Linked DNA regions of Azospirillum sp. TSH100. Each later gene encodes a partner of the first gene's protein in a complex. Links are inferred from orthologs where the notes say so. Each region holds a gene or a part of one and is shown in the gene's direction. Other genes may lie near its edges.

The links. Proteins that work in one complex are often made in the same cells at the same time.
Region 2: the proteins of mrdA (region 1) and rodA are in contact, whole or in part, in a crystal structure (PDB 6PL5), measured with the Thermus thermophilus proteins. The link is inferred for Azospirillum sp. TSH100 from one-to-one orthologs. Residues at the interface, in WP_223903432.1 of Thermus thermophilus: Arg4, Ile5, His6, Leu8, Ala9, Phe12, Ala15, Leu16, Leu19, Gly20, Arg22, Ala23, Trp24, Leu26, Gln27, Val28, Tyr31, Tyr34, Leu36, Leu43, Thr45, Asp47, Lys156, Gln157, Gly158, Ser160, Val184, Leu201, Glu202; in WP_223903423.1 of Thermus thermophilus: Phe161, Val165, Phe168, Val169, Leu172, Pro198, Tyr199, Glu202, Tyr211, Arg212, Asp213, Gln220, Val221, Gln223, Ser224, Ile226, Ala227, Ile228, Gly229, Ser230, Gly266, Phe267, Val270, Leu274, Tyr277, Gly278, Leu281, Phe285, Leu289, Arg297.

The regions. Positions count from the first base shown.
Region 1 is NZ_CP039634.1:161,247-167,610, forward strand. What follows is about bases 919-3,831. They hold mrdA (penicillin-binding protein 2), read left to right. Parts: upstream 919-1,388; coding sequence 1,389-3,275; downstream 3,276-3,831. Other genes in these bases: mreD (rod shape-determining protein MreD), read left to right, coding at 919-1,370; E6C72_RS00810 (putative capsular polysaccharide synthesis family protein), read right to left, coding at 3,332-3,831. Outside these bases: rod shape-determining protein MreC, read left to right, coding at 1-803; more of mreD, read left to right, coding at 858-918; more of E6C72_RS00810, read right to left, coding at 3,832-5,539; E6C72_RS00815 (acetyltransferase), read right to left, coding at 5,610-6,364. UniProt on the Escherichia coli protein: Catalyzes cross-linking of the peptidoglycan cell wall. Responsible for the determination of the rod shape of the cell. Is probably required for lateral peptidoglycan synthesis and maintenance of the correct diameter during lateral and centripetal growth.
Region 2 is NZ_CP039635.1:1,099,451-1,106,176, reverse strand. The notes cover bases 1,451-4,258. They hold rodA (rod shape-determining protein RodA), read left to right. Parts: upstream 1,451-2,175; coding sequence 2,176-3,342; downstream 3,343-4,258. Other genes in these bases: E6C72_RS17565 (family 16 glycosylhydrolase), read left to right, coding at 3,597-4,258; E6C72_RS17575 (GGDEF domain-containing protein), read left to right, coding at 1,451-1,984. In the rest of the region: E6C72_RS17580 (TetR/AcrR family transcriptional regulator), read left to right, coding at 1-607; more of E6C72_RS17575, read left to right, coding at 791-1,450; more of E6C72_RS17565, read left to right, coding at 4,259-4,295; E6C72_RS17560 (ABC transporter ATP-binding protein), read right to left, coding at 4,310-5,038; E6C72_RS17555 (branched-chain amino acid ABC transporter permease), read right to left, coding at 5,040-6,059; E6C72_RS17550 (branched-chain amino acid ABC transporter permease), read right to left, coding at 6,056-6,726. UniProt on the Escherichia coli protein: Peptidoglycan polymerase that is essential for cell wall elongation. Also required for the maintenance of the rod cell shape. Functions probably in conjunction with the penicillin-binding protein 2 (mrdA).

The DNA.
Region 1 (6,364 bases):
TCTCCTTCCTTCTGCTGGTCCTGGCCTCCGTCGCGCTGATGATGATCGGCAAGATCGAGTCTGTCTCGGTGGACAGCGCGCGCGCGCGCGTGACCGATGCCTTCGCTCCCATCCTCGATGCCATTTCCCGCCCCGCCGCCACTGCGGCACGCGTGGTTGAATCGGCAGTGGAGCTTGAGAACGCCTTCGACGAAAACCAGCGGCTGAAGGCCGAGAACGCCCGCCTTCTGCAATGGAAGCAGGCAGCCTTGCGGCTGGAGGCTGAGAACAACAGCCTGCGCAGCCTGCTGCGGGTCCGTCCCGAGCCGTCGGTCAACTACATCGCCGCCCGTGTCATCGCGACACCAGGCAGCTCCTTCGTCCGCACCCTGGTGGTTACCGCCGGCAAGCGCGACGGGGTGCGCAAGGGCCAGGCCGCACTCGCCGGGGCCGGTCTGGTCGGCCGGGTGATCGAGGTCGGCGAATGGTCGTCCCGCGTCCTGCTGCTGACCGACATCAACGCCCGCATCCCGGTGATCCTGTCCAACACGCGGCAGCGCTCGATCCTGGCCGGTGACAACTCCGATCAGGCCAAGCTCCTGTATCTGCCACCCGACTCACCGATCCAGGTGGGCGAGCGGGTGGTGACCTCGGGTGATGGCGGACTGTTCCCGCCCGGTCTTCCGGTGGGTGTGGTGACCGCCGTGAGCGAGCGCGGCGTCCGCGTGCTGCCCAGCGCCGACCTGTCGCGCGTGGAGCATCTGCGGCTGGTCGATTTCGGCCTGCCGAGCACCGATCTGGACCCGTCACCAGAGTGGAAATGAGCCGGTTGTGGAAGTGATCCGGGCGGAGGATCCGCCGGCCGGGGACTCGCCGACATGACGGCGACCTTTTGGCAGAAGGTGGACAAGACCGGGCGCAATCTGGCGCCCTTCGCCGTCACGGTGATGATGGTGCTGGTCGGCATGATTCCGGTACCGGCCCCAGGCTATGCCCCGGTTGCGCCGAACCTGACGCTGGTCTCCGTCTATTACTGGACGATCCACAGGCCTGACCTGATGCGTCCGGGGGTGGCCTTTCTGATCGGACTGCTTCAGGATTTCCTGATCGGCGGACCGCTGGGCGTCAATGCCCTCCTGCTGGTTGTCGCCCAATGGGCGGTTCTGAACCAGCGCCGGGTGTTTCTGGCCAGCACCTTCGCCCTGCTGTGGGTCGGCTTCACGATGGTGATGGCGGGTGCTGTGCTGCTGCAATGGCTGGCCTTCTCCGTGCTCGACGCCGCCACGCTGTCAATTCTGCCGGCCTTGTTCCAGGGCCTGCTGACGGTGGCGGTGTTTCCAGCGGTGGGCTGGCTGCTGATCCGCGTCCACCGCGCGTTCCTGAATGGGTAAAGGGTCCCGACGGGTCTCATGAGTTCGATTGATCGCGACACCGACCGTTCCCGCCTTCTGGCGCGCCGCGCCCTGGTACTTGGCGGAATCAAGCTGGCCGGCCTGTCCGCGCTGGTCGGTCGCCTCTATTACCTGCAGGTCGTCGAGTCGGCGCGCTACACCATGCTGGCGGAGGAGAACCGCATCAGCCTGCGGCTGATCGCCCCGTCGCGCGGCAACATCGTCGACCGCTTCGGTGTGCCGCTGGCGGTCAACCAGCAGAATTACCGCGTCGTCGTCGTGTCGGAGCGCACCCACAACATCCAGGAGACGCTCGACAAGATCTCCCGCATCGTGCCGCTGACCGACGGCGACCGCCGCCGCGTGCTGCGCGAACTGCACCGAAAGCGCCGCTTCGTGCCGGTAACCGTTCGCGAGAACCTGAGCTGGGAACAGGTGGCGACGCTGGAGACCAACACCCCCGACCTGCCCGGCGTGGCGATCGAGGTGGGTGAACTGCGCTATTACCCGCAGGCGGATGCGACCGCCCATATCCTGGGCTATGTCGGCGCAGTGTCGGAGTCGGAACTGAGCGGCAACAGCGATCCCGTGCTGTCCCTGCCCGGCTTCCGCATCGGCAAGGCCGGCATCGAGAAGTTCCATGAGAAGGTGCTGCGCGGCACCGCCGGCACCAGCCAGTTGGAGGTCAATGCGGTCGGCCGCGTCATCCGTGAACTGTCGCGCGACGAGGGGCAGTCCGGACGCGAGGTGCAGCTGACCATCGACATGGCGTTGCAACGCTTCGTGCAGGAACGGCTGTCCCAGGAGGTCAGCGCCTCGGCCGTGGTGATGGACGTCCACACCGGCGGCATCTATGCCCTGTGCTCGCACCCCAGCTACGATCCCAACCAGTTCACCATGGGAATCAGCGCCGAGCTGTGGGAGGAGCTGCTGTCCAATCAGGCGACGCCGCTGAACAACAAGGCGGTGGTCGGGCAATATCCGCCAGGCTCCACCTTCAAGATGATGGCGGCGCTGGCGGCACTCGAATCGGGAGTGGTCAGCAACCGGCACACCGTGTTCTGCCCCGGCCATCTGGAGCTGGGCGACCACCGCTTCCACTGCTGGAAGCGGGGCGGGCACGGTACCGTCGACTTCGTCGGCGCGCTGCGCCATTCCTGCGACGTCTTCTTCTATGATGTGTCCCGCCGCATCGGCATCGACCGCATCGCCGAGATGTCCAACCGATTCGGGCTGGGCAATCGCACCGGCATCGACCTGCCGCACGAACGGGCGGGCCTGATTCCCTCCATCGCCTGGAAGAAGGCGACGCTGGGCAAGAACTGGGACATGGGCGAGACGCTGGTCGCCTCCATTGGCCAGGGCTATGTGCTGGCGACGCCGTTGCAGCTGGCGGTGATGACCTGCCGGCTGGCCAACGGCGGCTATGCGGTGAAGCCGCACCTGACCAAACAGATCAAGACGGTCAGCGGCGAACAGACCGCCTGGCCCAGCATCGGCGTGAAGAAGGAGAACCTCGACATCGTGCTGCGCGGCATGACCGAGGTGACCAACGCCCCCAACGGAACCGCCTTCAAGTCGCGAATCACCGAGGTCGGCTATGAGATGGCCGGCAAGACCGGTTCGGCCCAGGTCCGCCGCATCACCATGGCCGAGCGCAACAACGGCGTGAAGAAGAACGAGGACCTGCCCTGGCGCGAGCGCGACCATGCACTGTTCGTCGCCTTCGCGCCGATCCAGGCGCCGCGCTATGCCTGCGCGGTCTTTGTCGAGCATGGCGGCGGTGGTTCCACCGCGGCAGCCCCCATCGCCCGCGACATCCTGCTGGAAACCCAGAAGCGCGACCCCGGCCGCGCCGCCGTTGCCGAAACCCCGCCGAACGGCATGCCGGAACCGCGGGGCTGAGTTTTCCTGATCGGAGCGACGCTTCCAGGGAGAGCCCGCGCCGGCGTCCTGTTCCCTCAGGCCACTTGCAGCCCGAACACTGCGGCGCCGAGAAGACGGGCATCGCTGTTGCGAGGATCGATCGTCACAGGGCGGACGGCATCGGGCGCGTCGATCCAGAGGGTCAGAAGACCGTCTTGCCTGTCCTCGCGCCGGGGGATCGGTAGGGCCACCGATACGGTTTGACCGAAAGCCAGCTTGACCTCGACCGGCGCGGCAAAGTTCAGGGACAGAAAGACCGACTGCCGCCCGTAATAGGGAAGACCTGCCAGCGTGACAAGCAGCGACTGGCAGGCGGTCTCCGGAACGCGCAGGACGACGACCGCCTGCCTGCTGGTCCAGATCCAATGTTCTTCATGGCAATGGAAGCCGCTCCAACCGGACAGAATGGAGCCGAGACCAAGCGCCACCGGATATTCCCGTCCACGCAGCAGTGTGGCGATCGGCGGGATTGCCGGAATGTGGCGCCGACTCGCATCATTCACGCCCGCCTCCCGAGGAGCCGAAGCGGCATGCGTTCCGGTAAGGCGGTTGCGGGATCGCATCCAATGGTCGGTTTGTGCCAGGAAATCAGCGTTCCAGCGCGCCTCGGTCGCGGCCGCCAGCACCGGATCGAGCATTCCCTGGGCACGCAGCCAGACGAGATCGCGCAGGCGCTGCGCACAGACCATGAGCTTCAAGGCAGCGGAGTGTTCCTGGCAGGCGAGATCGGACCCCTGCCACCCGCTGACCCGGTGGCTGTTGCCGGCATGTTGCCGCCAGCCGACCAAAGGACGCGACCGGTAATGATGGCTTCCCAGCAGCGTTGCCCGGAAACCGGTAAGAAGATCGAGGCCATAGGGGCAGAGTTCGGGGTCGAGCGGCGGAAATGCCTCGATCACCGAACGATGATAAGCCGACGACGCGCCAAGCCAGCAGGGTTCCATCTGCCGGTCAACCAAGGTGACGGGGTCGTCGAAGACGGTGTCCGGCATTTCCGCGCCGCTGAGCGAGATCGGGATGCCATTCTCGCTCAGCAGGACCGCATTGGACGTGAACAGCCGGCAACCGGGATGGGCGGCGAAATGACCGATGATCGTGTCAAGCCGGCCCGGGAGGGTGATGTCGTCGCTGTCCGCCTGGATGAGCAACGGCGCCCGCGAGAAGGCGACGAGACTGGGCAGCATGCCATGACCGATCGCCTCGCCATTCCGCATCACCGTCGCGGCCACGTCCGGCCGGCCGGCCAATCGTTCCAAGGCCACGGAAAGACTGCCGTCATCGGACCCGTCATCGATCAGAACGAGTTCGATGTCCGACCGCCACTGCGAAAACAGGCTGTCCAGTTGCTGGCCGATCCAGACCGCATGGTTGCGCAATGGAATGAAGACCGTCGCCGCAAAGCTCTGATGCGGAGCGGCCGGCGGTTGGACGGGGGTATCCCCGGCCCAGCGCTCGATGGCGCCGGCGATCTCGTCCGCACCATAATAGCTGCTGACGTCCGGATGGGCATAGATCGCCTCCAACGCTGGACGGGGCAGGCGAAACCGTCTTTTCAGAGCGCGATAGATCTCGCTCGTCGGTTTGGTCGTGCCGTCGTTGGAATGCGGCAGGTGGAACTCCATCCCCGGGAAGAGTTCGGCCAGTCCGTTCTGGATCGCCGTCGGTGCGCTCTCGTGGCGGAACAGCAGAAGGCGCACATTCCCCTTGGTCAGGATCGAGTAGCCGCGCTCCCGATCGAACGCATGCGCCCGCAGATCGAAACCGAAGGGCTTCTCGATCTCTTCCCGGAACCAGATCAGGGGAGCACGGATCATCCGCTCCAGATAAAGGCGATTGGGATCGCCGTCAGGCGTGTCGCGGAGCCACAGATCACCGATGCGCGCAGCGAGAGCCTCCGCCGTCGCCTCCGCCGTGGCGCCAAGGCAGTCCGCGAAGTCGGCTTCGAGGTTCTGCATAGCGACCGAAATCGAGCGGGCGATGGGGTCGCGGACACCGCTGACGATGGTCACGGTCTCGTCGGCGGCCATGGCCTCGGCCAAGCGACGGGCGATCCCGGGCGCCTCCGTGTGGAATAGCGGCATGTCCTGCTGCGCCGTCGCCCGCAAGGCGAGAGCATCCGCCAGAGGCTCGTGCAGCCAGGATTCGAGCCCGTGACTGTTGAAGACCTCACCCGGAAAGCGCGCGGCCAGCAACTCGGTTATGGAGGTTGTGCAGACCTTGGCATAGGTAAGGACAAGGATCATGGTCTGGCTCATGTGACGGCGGCAGGCAGGGTAATTGGATGGCCGCCTGGCTGGGGCATTTCCCTATGGATCACTCGCCTTTGCGTGCAGTTCTCGCAAAGGTAAGACGGTTTCGGATGGATGTCGGACGATTGCAGATGGCGATCGACCCGTCGGGCATGTCATTTCGGATGACGGCATTGACGCCGATCCGGCAATCGTCGCCGATGCTGACTCCGGCATGGATGCGTGCGCCCATTCCGATCATGCAGCGCTTGCCGATCCGCACATCGCTCGCCACCGTCGCATGGGGCAGGACGACGCTGAAATCGCCAACCGCGACCCGCGCGCCCAGGACATTGTGCGCGAAGAGATGAACATGCCTGCCGAGATCGACATCGGTGACAAGTGCGAAGGGGCCGATATAGCACCCCTCACCCATCTGAGCGTGGGAAGAAACCACCGAGGACGGATGGATGATTCGCGGCCAACGGCAGCCACGCAGGGCCGGACGCTCGCGTATGGATTGAGCATGATCGGGATCGGCAACGGTCAGGAGTGCATCGACCGTCGCACCGTCCACATCATCGATGAAACCAACCTCATGCCCGAGAACCGATCCGGCAGGCCGGTCATCCACAACCCCACCGACGGTAATTCCGGCCGTTTCCAGAATACAAATAAGATTGCGGGCATTTCGCCCCCCGCCAACCAGCAGCAAGCCTTCAGCTACAGGAGAAACGGAAGCACTGATTCCCATTTCAATTCTTATCTTTCGCGTGCGTTCTTTATTATCCAACTCCACTCTACCAGTTCGCATTCCTGCGGACAACATGTTGAAGCCGA
Region 2 (6,726 bases), on another replicon or contig:
TCCCGAAGCAGGATCGAAGCCGGCTCAGATCATGAACGCGGCAGGTACCTTGTTCCTGGAGCACGGCTACAGCGCCGTCAGCATGGACGCGGTCGCCAAGAAGGCAAATGTGTCCAAGGCGACGCTGTACGCGCATTTCGGCAGCAAGGAGGAACTGTTCCGGGCAATGGTCGCCTGCGAATGCGCGAACTCCGTCATGGCCGGCATTTGGGACGAGGCGATGAGCCTTCCGGCGGCGGACGGGCTGCGTCTGATCGGCCGGACCTTCGTCCATTTCATCGCCTCGGCAAAGGCGCTTGGCCTCTACCGCATGGTGCTGGGCGAAGTGCTGCGTCAGCCCCAGCTCGCCCAGGCCTTCTATGAGAGCGGACCGGCCGAAACCTTCCAGCGTGCCTACCAGTTCATGTCCCATATGACGGAAAGGGGCGAACTGGCGATCACCGATTGCGATCTCGCCACCCACCAGTTCTTCGGTCTGCTGAAGGCCAACATGCACATGAAGCTGCTGCTGTGCCTGAGCGAGCGGCCGAGCGACGCGGATCTGGAGCGGTTCGTCGACGCCGCCGTCGACCTGTTCGTCAAAGGCTATGCGCCCGAAAAGCGCTGAGCGGCGACTGTCTCAAAGTCGCTGAGCGAAAGGTCGGCAATCTGAAATTGGCACCAGGGGCAATCGAGATCCAATAGTCAGGGTTCCTGACGCAAACGTCGCCCCCTCTGACTTGTCACCGGCTAAGGCTTCGTATAGCGTGCCGGGGACATACCGGCGTAACGGTGCGTGGCGGGTTTGCGGATGGATTTCGAGACGACCTTCATCGCGCAGGTCATCACCGTGATCGGCTTTGCCGTCGGTCTGTCCATCGTCGTGGCCTCTGGCCGCTATCCGCGCCATATCCGCAACTCCCTGCGTGCCTATGCCTATGGGAAATTCCTGCTGGGGTTCGGCTTCCTGATAGCGGGCCTGCGCGGCAGTGCGGCTCCCGACCTGCTGGTGCCGCTGGCCAACGGGCTGGGAATCACCGGCCTCGCGATGAACTACACCAGCGTCCGCCATCTCCAGAGCAGGCCGGTCTCGCCCCTCGCACCCGCCGCCGTCGGGCTGGCGGTGGCCGTCGCGTGCCTGCTGTTGCTGTTTGTCGACGCCGGCATCGCCTCGGTCCGCACCCTGGTCAGCTTCACGACGGCGGCGGTGCTGCTGGGCATCGCCTTCGAGGTGCTTGTGCGCTACGAGGGACGCGGCATTCCCCACTATGTCACCGGAGTGCTCTGCGCCACACTGGCCATGGTCTATCTGGTCCGGATGGGTGCCGGCCTGACGCAGGAGGAGACGCCCACCGCTTACATGCTGGACGACCGGGTGGAGCGGACCACCTTCCTTCTGACGCTTCTCGGCACCGTGACCGGAGCGATCAACTACGTCCTGATGGCCAGCGACGAGTTCAACCGCGAACTCGCGAAGCTTGCCCACACCGACGGGCTGACCGGCAGCCTGAACCGGCGACGCCTGTTCGAGATGGGGGAGATCGAATTCCGCCGCGCCCGCCGCCATGGCCGCGACCTGACCGTGCTGGTGCTTGACATCGACCGCTTCAAATCGATCAACGACCGCGCCGGCCATCCGTTCGGCGACCGGGTGATCCAGGCGGTGGCCGACTGCTGCGCCGGTCAGATCCGGCGCGAGGACGCAATGGGCAGGATCGGCGGGGAGGAGTTCGCCATCCTGCTGCCGGAAACCGGCCTGGAGGCCGGCCGGCTGCTGGCCGAGCGGCTGCGCAGCGCCATCGAACGGCAACTGGCCCAGCTTGGTGCCGAAGGCGGCGTGACGGTGACCTGCAGCATCGGCGGCGTCAGCCTGACCCGGGAGCACAGCGAGTTTTCCGACCTGATGGCCCAGTCGGACAGCGCGCTTTACGACGCCAAGCATGCCGGACGCAATCAGGTGCGATTCTTCCCCACAGTGTCGCTGACTCCTGCGCTGCACGCCTGACCGGCGAAAGGTCGACGGGCAGAACCGGTTAGAAAAAGTGGCGCCACGGAGAATGGCGCACGGCCGCCTTTACCAGCGGGGCCGCTTGCAGCATTATCCGCACCGGTCCCCGCCGGCCGGCTTAACCCGGCCGTTCGTCCGGGGCCGGTCCGATCCGGCTCCGTCCCTTCCGGCAACATCGGCATAAGGTCGTGGTTCTTTCCCATCTCGGCTCCGGCGGCCTCGAGCCGCAGCGGTCGCAGCTGACGCTCGGCACGAAATTCAGGCTCATCAACTGGGGGCTGGTCCTGCTGATCTGCACGATCACAGGGGTCGGCGTCGGGCTGCTCTATTCCGCCGCCGGCGGCCATTGGAAGCCGTGGGCGCAGCCCCAGCTGGTCCGCGCCATCCCCGGCCTCGTACTCATGCTGGGCATCGCGCTGGTCGACATCCGTCACCTGATGAAGTCGGCTTACGTCATCTTCTTCATGGTGCTCTGCCTGTTGATCGCGGTGGAGCTGATGGGCCGCATCGGCATGGGCGCCCAGCGCTGGATCGACCTCGGCTTCTTCCAGCTTCAGCCGTCGGAACTGATGAAGCCGGCGTTGACGCTGGCGCTCGCCCGCTATTTCCACGGGGTGACGCTGGACCAGATCGGCCGGCCGCTTCTGCTGATACCGCCGCTTCTGCTGGTCTTCACCCCGGTGGCCTTCGTGCTGCTCCAGCCCAATCTCGGCACCTCGCTGCTGCTGATCATGGGCAGCGGCGCCATCTTCTTCGCCGCCGGCGTCCGGGTGTGGAAGTTTCTCCTGGTGATCGGCGGCGGCCTGAGCGCCATCCCCATCGCCTGGGAGTTCCTGCACGACTACCAGAAACAGCGTGTCTACACCTTCCTCGAACCGGAAACCGACCCGCTCGGCGCCGGCTACAACATCCTTCAGTCGAAGATCGCGCTGGGGTCCGGCGGGCTGTTCGGCAAGGGCTTCATGTCCGGCTCGCAGAGCCAGCTGATGTTCCTGCCGGAAAAGCACACCGACTTCATCTTCGTCGTCCTGGCGGAGGAGTTCGGCATGGTCGGCGCCGCCACGCTGCTGGCGCTCTACGTCCTGCTGTTCATCTATGGCTGGGTGATCGCGCTGAACAGCCGCAGCCAGTTCGGCCGGCTGGTCGCGGTCGGCATGACCGCACAGTTCTTCCTCTACGTCTTCGTCAATGTGGCGATGGTGATGGGTCTGATCCCCGTCGTCGGCATTCCGCTGCCCCTGGTGTCCTATGGCGGATCGGCGATGATGACGCTGATGATCGGCGTCGGCCTGCTGCTGAGCATGTCGGTCCACCGCGACGTGCGCATCCCCAAAAGCGGCGTTACCGACGTCTGACCTGCCCTCTTTCGTTTCGGTCATTCGGCCGGGGTACGCCGGGCAGGCCCCGTCGCACCCCGGCCGCGCCGTTGCCACCCTGCCCCGCTCTCGCGATATCGGGGTGGAGACCGACCCATCTTGCGGGTAGGTCCGCTGCAGCGGGAGGAACAGCCATGCGGAGAGACGCCCGGCGTGTGCGGACGCGTATTCTGATCGGTGCGGGAGTTGCGGCCCTGTTTGCCGGTCCCCTTTTCTTCGGCAGCGCGCCGGTAATGGCAGAGTCGCTGTTCAGCCATATCGGCGGCAGCTTCAGCGAGACTGGCGGGTCTTTCGAGACTTCGCGCTGGCAACGGTCGGACGGCTGGAAATCCGGCGGGCACATGAGCTGCACCTGGAGCCGCGCCAACGTCACCGCCGAGAAGGGCCACCTCGCCCTGTCGGTCAGCGACCGCATCTCCGGCGGCGACCGCTATTCCTGCGGTGAATATTCGACCCACCGCTTCTACGGCTACGGCGCCTACACGGTGTCGCTGAAGGCGGTGAAGGCCGATGGGGTGATGACCTCTGTCTCCCACTATACCGGCCCGCCCTTCGGCGATCCGTGGGACGAGATCACCATGGGCATCGCCGGTAAGGACACCACCAAGCTGGAAATCAGCTACGTCGCCAACGGCACCGGGCACCGCAACACCGTGGTCGATCTGGGCTTCGACGCTGCCAAGGGCTTCCACAGCTACGGCTTCGACTGGAAGCCCAATGGCATCGTCTGGACCGTCGACGGCAAGCCGGTCCATCAGGTGTCCGGCAAGCTGGGTGAGTTGCCCCGCATGCCCGGCCGTCTGATGCTGCGCTTCTGGAGCGCGTCAGGCGACACCGAATGGCTGCGCCGCTTCAGCTATCCCGGCCATCCCCTGGCCGCCGAGGTCGCCTCCGTCACCTACCGCGAGGACCCGGCCAACCTCAGCAACTAAAGGGGGGGAGCCGCTCAGTCGAGAGCTTCGGCGCCCAGGTAGGATTCGACGACGCGGGGGTCGGCGACGACCTCAGCCGGGGCGCCGTCGGCGATCTTCTCGCCATGGTCCAGCACCACGACGCGGTCGGACAGCGCCATAACCGCCCGCATGACATGCTCGATCATCAGGATCGTCAGCCCTTCGCGCCTGTTCAGGTCGCGCAGGACCTCGACCATGCGGTCGACCTCGGTCGGGCGGAGCCCGGCCAGCACCTCGTCCAGCAGCAGCAGGGTCGGACGGGTCGCCAGCGCGCGGGCGACCTCCAGCCGCTTGCGGTCGGGCAGGGTCAGGCTGCGGGCCGGCCGATTGGCCTGATCGGCAAGTTCCAGCCGCTCCAGCACGGCGCGGGCCTGCACCCGTGCCGCCTCCACCGACCGCTCGCGGGCCAGCGCGCCGACCACGACATTATCCTCCACCGTCAGCTGGCCGAAGGGCTTGACGATCTGGAAGGTGCGGCCGATCCCGGCGGCGCAGACCCGGTCGGGCTTCAGCCCGGTCAAGTTGCGGCCCTTCAGCGTCACCCGCCCCTCGTCGGGAGGGAAGACGCCAGCGATCAGGTTGAAGGTGGTGGTCTTGCCGGCCCCGTTCGGGCCGATCAGCGCCAGGATGCGCCCCTCCGGCACGGTGAAGCTGACCTCGGACACCGCCTTCAGCCCGCGGAACCGCTTGGACAGACGCTCGACCTCAAGCAAGGCGGTCATCTCAGGCGCCCTCCCCCGGCTGGCGGACCAGACGCAGGCGGCGGGCCAGCCAGGGCCACACGCCCTCCGGCCGGAACACCACGATCACCACCAGCGCCGCACCATAGAACAGTTGCTTCAGACCGGGCAGGTCCAGCCCGCCGGCCTCGATCAGGAAGGTGAGCGCCTCGCCCAGCGGGGTCAGGATGAAGGCGCCCAGGATCGGGCCCACCAGCGTACCGATGCCGCCGACGATGGCCGGCAGGATGATCTCGATGGAGCGGCCCATGGAGAAGACCTGTTCCGGGAACAGGTTGTTGAAATAGAAGGCCTGGAACACCCCGCCCAGCGCCGTCAGGGCGGACGACACCGCCACCGCCGTCATGCGGGCGCGGAACAGGTCGACGCCCGACGCCTCCGCCGCGTCCGGCTCCTCGCGCACCGCCAGCCACTGGTAGCCCAGGCGGCTGTGGAGCAGCGCGCGCGACATGAACAGTGCGCCGACGACCAGCGCCAGCGCCACGTAATAGAACAGCACCGGCGAGCCGCGCAGGTTCAGCGGGTCGCTCGCCCCGGCTTCCACCGGCAGGAAAAAGCCGCCGGAGCCGCCGACCCAGGTGATGTGGTCGAAGCCGATGCGCGCCACCTCGGCGAAGGCGATGGTCAGCAGGGCGAAATGCACGCCCTTCACCCCGAAGCGGAAACCGAGGAAACCGATGATGCAGCCAGCCACCACCGCGACCAGCATCGCCACGACCATGCCGGCCCAGGGGCCGATGCCGAAATGGACGAACAGCGCGGCGCTGACATAAGCGCCGAGCCCGACATACAGCGCATGGCCCAGCGACAGCAGGCCGGAAAAGCCCATCATCACGTTCCAGGCCTGCCCGACATAGGCGAACCACAGCACCGTGGTCAGCACCGACACCAGATAGCGGTCGGCGATGAAGGGCGCCACCGCCAGCCCGAGTGCCGACAGGACCAGCAGGATCATGCCGCGTCCAGTCACTCCCGAAGGCATCATTCCCGATGGCCCGCTCATGACCGTTTCCTCAACAGCCCTTGCGGGCGCAGCAGCAGAACCACGATCAGCACCCCGTAGCTGAACAGGGATTTCAGGGACGGCGTCAGCAGGAAGCCGGCCAGCGCCTCCGACATGCCGATCAGCACGCCGCCCAGCAGCGCGCCCGGCAGGCTGCCCAGCCCGCCAACGATGACGATGATGAAGCTGAGCAGCGTGTATTCGGGCGCCAGCTGCGGCCGGGCATCGACCAGCAGCGTCATCAGCGCGCCGGCCACCCCGACCACCGCGGCACCGATGCCGAAGGTCAGGGCATAGAGGCCGTCGATGTTCAGACCGACCACGCGGGCGCCCAGCGGATTGTCGGCGCAGGCGCGGATCGCCTTCCCGGTTCGGCTGAAGCGGAAGAAGGCGAACAGGACCGCCGCCACCACGATGGCCGCCGCCCCGGCGCGCAGCCGGACGGCGTCCAGCAGCATCGGCCCGATCTCCACCGTGTCGAAGCTGTAGGGCACCTGGACGTTGCGGGCATCCGGGCCGAACAGCATCAGCATGGCGTTGACCAGGATGGTGGCGATGCCCAGCAGAAGAATGAACTGCATGTGCTCCGGCCGCTCGACGAACTTGTTCACCAGGCCGCGCTGGAGCAGCCAACCGCAGGCGAACAGCAGCGCCGCCATGATCGGAG